2 regions of the Aliiroseovarius sp. S253 genome follow, and region 1 is predicted to be linked to the other one. Evidence: riboswitches for the same ligand, from Rfam matches in the RefSeq annotation. Region 1 holds a riboswitch; the other holds the start of a gene.
What was found. Region 1 has a riboswitch for cobalamin ahead of cobW (cobalamin biosynthesis protein CobW). Riboswitches for the same ligand answer to the same signal wherever they lie in the genome.
Positions count from the first base shown of each region.

Region 1 (3,300 bases):
CCTCGGAAAAACTGCCCTTATCGGCCAGCGCTGCGGTGCCCAGCACCATGTCGCCGTCGCGCGCCACAAAGAACGAGATCTCGGGCACGCACAGGTCGTCGATATCCAGAAAAAAGTTGTCCTCGGACGGAAACAGGCTCTCCATCAGGGCATGGCTTTGCCTAAGCAGCGCCGTGGCCTGAGGATCACGCGGATCGCCGGGGACAACGTCGATCGTCATGCGGTCAGCGCCTGTTCGATGGCTGCGCGATCCAACCCGGATTGGCCAATGACCACCAGACGCGTTTCGCGGGTCTGGGAGCCGAAGGGCTGGTCGAAATAGGTGTCCACACGGGGACCGACAGCCTGCAGCGTCAAGCGCATCGGTTTGCCTTCTACGGCAGCGAACCCTTTTAGGCGCAGAATGTTGTTGGCGCGGATCACGTCGGCGACTTTCTCGGCAAAGATTTTAGGGTCGGCGACCTCGCCCAGCGTGACCACGAAGCTTTCAAACGCATCATGATCGTGATCGTGGTGGTGGTGGTGGTCATCATCGTGATCATGGTGGTGATGGTCGTCGTCATGGTCGTGATGGTAATCATCGTGGTGATGATGCCCCTTCTCATGCAGCGACAGACGGGCGTCCATGTCATCTTCGGCGCCCATGCCCTGACCCAACAGAACTTCGACGGGCAGCGCGCCCATGGTCGAGCGGACCACCTGCACGCCATCGCGGCTTTCACCTGTCAACCGCGAGACCAACTGATCCGCTTCGCCGTCCGCCAGCAGGTCCGACTTGTTGACGACGATCATGTCGGCACAGGTTACCTGATCCTTGAACAGCTCTGACAGAGGTGTTTCGTGATCGAGGTTCTCGTCCAGTTTGCGCTGCGCTTCCACGGCATCCAGATTGGAGGCGAACTGACCGTCAAACACGGCCTTCCCGTCAACGACAGTCACTACGCCATCCACGGTCACGCGGGTCGAGATCTCGGGCCATTGGAACGCGCGGACCAAGGGCTGCGGCAGAGCCAGCCCCGAGGTTTCAATCACAATGTGATCCGGTGGGGTGTCGCGGTCCAGCAGTTTCTCAAGCGTCGGGATGAAGTCCTCGGCCACGGTGCAGCAGATGCAACCGTTCGACAGCTCCATGATGTCATCTTCGGTGCAGGTCTCGTCCCCGCAACCTTTCAGGATGTCGCCATCCACACCCAGATCGCCAAATTCGTTGATGATCAGCGCGATGCGCTTACCTTTGGCATTGTCCAGCATGTGGCGGATCAGGGTCGTCTTACCCGCGCCCAGAAAACCGGTGACCACGGTGGCAGGAATCTTAGCTTGCATCTTATCCTCCTTCGCCCGTCTCCCCGACGGGTGGGTTGCATGTGCGCATGGCAGGTCTCCTGGCTTTGCGGGTCGAAGCGCGCCGCCGCCTTCCCGACCCTTTGGGCCAGTGGCGCTGGCGGGCGCTCTCCGCTTACAGTCGCGGGGGCGGCTGCACCATCAGACCCCGGATTGGGTCGTCCCCGGTGCATTCCCTTTTGTCCCATTGGGAACCATGCGGAACTTCTTTGCCGTGCAAGGGGGCAAAGGGTCAAGATCGAAACCGACGTCGCAGGCGGGATTGGCGGCAAGCCGAACGCGCCTCGGCGGTGACAAATGCAATATCTTGTGGATAACTCGCCCATTTCGACCACATATCGGTCCTCGCCGTTGACTCCTGCACATTCCCTTCGAACAATCATCCAACAGTAAGAATCAATTATGAGGCAGACCGCTTGCGGTTTTCAAAACTCCGTCTGAATGGCTTTAAAAGCTTTGTAGACCCGACCGATCTGGTGATCGCGGACGGGCTGACGGGTGTTGTGGGTCCGAATGGCTGCGGCAAATCCAACCTTCTGGAAGCGCTCCGCTGGGTCATGGGCGAGAACCGCCCGACCGCCATGCGCGGCGGCGGGATGGAGGATGTGATCTTCGCCGGTGCCGCGTCGCGCCCTGCACGTAACTTTGCCGAGGTCTCGCTGCTGCTCGACAACAGCGAACGGCTGGCCCCTTCCGGATTCAATGAAAGCGACAATCTGGAAATCGTGCGCCGGATCACCCGCGATGCGGGCTCTGCCTATAAGGTGAACACCAAAGATGTGCGCGCACGTGACGTGAGCATGCTGTTCGCCGATGCCTCGACCGGCGCGCATTCGCCTGCGCTGGTGCGGCAGGGGCAAATTTCCGAGCTGATCAACGCCAAGCCCAAGGCGCGCCGGCGCATTCTGGAAGAGGCCGCCGGGATCTCGGGTCTGTATCAGCGTCGTCACGAGGCAGAGTTGAAGCTGAAAGGCACCGAGACCAATCTGGCGCGTGTTGAAGATGTGATCGAACAGCTGGCCTCGCAACTGGGGCAACTGGCGCGGCAAGCGCGGCAGGCTGCGCGCTATCGCACCATTGGCGACGATTTGCGTCTTGCTGAAGGGCTGCTGCTTTATCGCCGTTGGCGAGAGGCCGATGTCGCGCGCGCCGAAGCTCAGGCACAACTCACGGAACGGGTAAAGGCTGCCGCCTCTGCCGAAGGTGCCTCGCGACAGGCGACCAAAGCCCGTCAGGACGCCGAAGACCGCCTGCCGCCCCTGCGCGAAGAAGAAGCTGTCGCAGCCGCTATTTTGCAGCGTCTTCAGGTACAGCGCGACCAGTTGTCGGATCAGGAAAGCCAAGCCCGCGAACGGATCGAAACACTGACCAGCCGTATCGCGCAACTGACCCGCGACATCGACCGTGAAAGCGGGCTGAACAAAGATGCGGGCGAGACGATCGAAAGGCTGGAATGGGAGCAAGCGCAGATCGCCAAGGCGTCCGAAGGCCATGACGATGCGCTTGAGGCATCCAATGCCGATGCTCGCGACAGCGCTGCGATCCTGCAGGAACGTGAAGGCGATCTGACCCAACTGACGGAAGACGTCGCGCGGCTGGCCGCGCGCCACCAATCCGCCCACCGTCTGCTGGATGACAGCCGTAAAACGCTTGAGAAAAGCGAAGGCGAAGCCACGCGGGCGCGGTCTGCGATGGACGACTCCAAAGGGGCCGTGGACAAAGCCGCTGCGGATTTCGAAACGGCCGGTGTGGCGCAAACGGCTGCGGCCAAGGCTTCGGAAGAAGCTGAAGCGGCGCTTGTTGCCGCCGATGAAGCCCGTTCCGAGGCCCAATCACGTGAAGCCGACGCCCGGGCCGCTCGATCATCTGCTGAAGGTGAAGTGAACGCCCTACACGCCGAGGTTCAGGCGCTGTCACGTCTGGTCGAGCGCGATGCGTCTGAAGGATCGCAGGTGCTGG
Region 1 is NZ_JBNAFW010000002.1:99,179-102,478, forward strand. It holds gene ACP15F_RS11985 (GNAT family N-acetyltransferase) at 1-220, opposite strand, end outside; gene cobW (cobalamin biosynthesis protein CobW) at 217-1,323, opposite strand; cobalamin riboswitch at 1,356-1,555, opposite strand; gene smc (chromosome segregation protein SMC) at 1,758-3,300, shown strand, end outside.

Region 2 (3,300 bases), 110 kb from region 1:
TTGTGCAGACCCGCAGCACTGTCATGGGCGGGGCCAAGCTCCAATTCGAAGGCACGTTCGGCAACCCAGGCTGAGTGTTCGAAAATCCCACCGTAAAGCGCGACGAAACGGTCGCGTGACATCTGGCTGGGGCGCTCGAACCGCGTATGCGGGTGATGGGTGGCCCAGTGATCTGCAATCTCGATCCGGCGAGGACACCAGACGTCGTCATGCCGTTGAATGTGGTCGATGAACCGGCGCAGACCCGCGATCTTTCCGGGGCGCCCGATCAGCCGACAGTGCAGCCCGACCGACATCATCGCAGGGCGATCCCCGGCTTGCCCTTCGGCATAGAGCGTGTCGAAGGCGTCGATCAGATAGTCTCCAAAATCGTTGCCCGTCACCCAACCCGGCGCGGTGGCAAAGCGCATGTCATTGGCTTCCAGCGTGTAGGGGATGATCAGCTGATCCCGATCGCCGATCTCGGCCCAATAGGGCAGATCATCGTCATAGGTGTCCGAGACATAGTCGAACCCACCATGCTCGGCGACCAGCCGCACAGTGTTTTCCGAACACCGCCCCGTGTACCATCCGCGCGGAGGGGTGCCGACAACTTCGGTGTGCAGGCGGACGGCTTCGTCGATTGCGGCGCGCTCGTCGTCCTCGGGCATGTCCTTGTGCTCGACCCATTTCAAGCCGTGGCTCGCGATCTCCCACCCTGCATCCTTCATTGCAGAAACCTGTTCAGGGCTGCGGGCAAGGGCCGTTGCGACGCCATAGATTGTCAGCGGAATACCCGCACCCGTGAACAAACGATGCAGTCGCCAGAACCCCGCCCGCGCGCCGTATTCATAGATGCTTTCCATGTTCCAGTGGCGCTGGCCAGACCATTGGGCGGCACCCGGTATGTCGGACAGGAACGCTTCGGACGCCGCATCGCCGTGCAGCACGCAGTTCTCGCCGCCTTCTTCATAGTTCAGAACGAACTGCACCGCGATCTTGGCATCATTCGGCCAGTTCGGGTTGGGCGGTGTTGGGCCGTGGCCGCGCATGTCGCGGGTGTATCTGTCGGGCATGGGTTCTCTCGTGTTTGGTTCCGTCCCACCCTTCCAAGGAACACGGGTCAGGTCAAATAGGATTGCACCGGGACGCGGATCCCCCAATAGTGGGGCCAACGAGAGGACATACTATGACCGGATATCTGACCACCCATGTTCTGGACACGGCACGCGGCTGCCCTGCGCAAGGCCTACGCATTGATCTGTTCCGGATCGAGGGTGACGTACGGGCGCTGATGAGAAGCCTTGCAACCAATGACGATGGGCGGACAGACGAACAAATTCTGCCCGCAGACGAGTTCGAGGTCGGGACCTATGAGCTGGTCTTCCATGCGGGCGATTATCTGCGTGCGACCGGTCAGGACGGCGCAAGCCCGCTTTTCCTTGATGTGGTTCCAATCCGCTTTGGCATGGCCGAGCAGGCACACTATCACGTGCCGCTTTTGCTGTCGCCTTATGGCTACTCGACATATCGCGGAAGCTAATTCTCTTTCAAAACAACCTCTTGAAGTTTTTGCGACTTTTCCCGCCGCGTATGCGACCCATCGCCCCCCGCGCTTTCGCTTGACTCGTCCCCGCCTGTTCTGACATTCAGAACCAGCGATCGGTTTCGCGTGTGCAGAAGCACCGCGGAAGTAATAGGGAACCCGGTGAGGTGTAGCCAACAGGCGCCAAAACCGAGACTGCCCCCGCAACTGTGAGCGGCGAGCGAAGCTGAACATGCCACTGGGTCCGTCCCGGGAAGGCCAGCCAAGCAAAGACCCGCAAGTCAGGAGACCTGCCGGACGCTGGGCATCTGCCCATTTCCACCGGACGCCGGGGTGAGCGTCTGGCCCGGCGGTCCAAAGACCCTCCCGTGCCAAAACCCCGTTCGTTCATTTGATTGCAGGTAATACCTGTGACGTCGAATGAGGACGACATGAGAAAAACAGTTCTGGCCGCTGCACTGGCCACATTAATACCCGTTGCCGCACAGGCGCATTTTCTTCTTCAGCACACTGATGACGTGTTGATTGAGAAGCCCGGCGATGTGCCGATGGGCTTGATCTTCTGGCACCCGATGGAGAACGGGCACGCCATGGATATGGCTGCTCCGCAGGAATTCTTCATGGTCCACAACGGCAAGAAGACCGACCTGATGGATCGCGTGGCCCCGGCCGCTTTCAAGGGCAAGCATAATGAAGCTGCCGCTTTCACCGCCTCCGTACCGGTCAAGCGCTCGGGCGACTATGTGGTCGTGACAGTGCCTGCCCCGTATTACGAGCAAAGCGAAGACATCTACATTCAGCAGATCACCAAGTCGGTTCTAAACCGCAACACGCTGCCCACCGATTGGGATCAGCCCGTTGGCCTGCCGACTGAAATCCTGCCGCTGAACAAGCCCTATAACGTCGTGGTCGGCTCGACCTTCTCGGGCGTGGTTCTGTCCGAAGGTAAGCCGGTTCCGGGTGCTGAAATCGAGATCGAATATATGGCCGCCGAGCCGGATTTGGCCGCGTTCTCCACAACTGATAGCTCGGTCGGCGCGATGCCGGGCGGGACCATTGTAGCTCTGACCGACGCAAATGGCGTCTTCACCTTTGGCATTCCAAAAGCGGGCAACTGGGGCTTCGCGGCCTTGGGGTCGGGACCAATCACCGAACACGACGGCAAAGAGCTTAGCCAAGACGCGGTTCTGTGGGTCCACGCCACAGAGCTGAAGTAAGGAACGCGCGATGCACATTGTAGATGGAGCCTTGTCAAACCCCGTGCTGATCAGCGGTGCGGTCTTGGCTGTGGGCGGTATCGCGATGGGTCTGAAAAAGCTGCCGCTTGAGCGTATTCCGGCAGCGGGTGTGCTGTCCGCAAGCTTCTTCGTCGCCTCTCTGATCCATGTGCCCATCGGCCCAAGCTCGGTCCACCTGATCCTGAACGGATTGGCCGGGCTGGTGCTGGGCTGGGCCGCATTCCCGGCGCTGTTCGTCGGTCTGCTGTTGCAGGCGGTGTTCTTTGGCTTCGGCGGTCTGACCGTGTTGGGTGTGAATGCGATCAATATCGCCGGGCCCGCCGTGCTGGCCGGTCTGATCTTTGGTCGCCTCGTTGCCCGTGGCACACCTATGCAGGGCGCGATTTGGGGCGGAATTGGCGGCGGTTTCGCCATCGCAGTCACAACTTTGGCTGTGGCGTTTTCTCTGGCGCTGTCAGGGGACGAATTCATCCCTGCCGCCAAACTGGTTTTCGTCGCGCATATTCCAGTCATCATCATCGAAGCGCTTCTGTCCGG
Region 2 is NZ_JBNAFW010000002.1:208,234-211,533, reverse strand. It holds gene puuE (allantoinase PuuE) at 1-1,055, opposite strand, end outside; gene uraH (hydroxyisourate hydrolase) at 1,169-1,522, shown strand; cobalamin riboswitch at 1,626-1,837, shown strand; gene ACP15F_RS12500 (DUF4198 domain-containing protein) at 1,957-2,742, shown strand; gene cbiM (cobalt transporter CbiM) at 2,753-3,300, shown strand, end outside.
Region 2: linked by a shared signal. The riboswitch ahead of ACP15F_RS12500 (DUF4198 domain-containing protein) and the one ahead of cobW (cobalamin biosynthesis protein CobW) in region 1 are both predicted to bind cobalamin.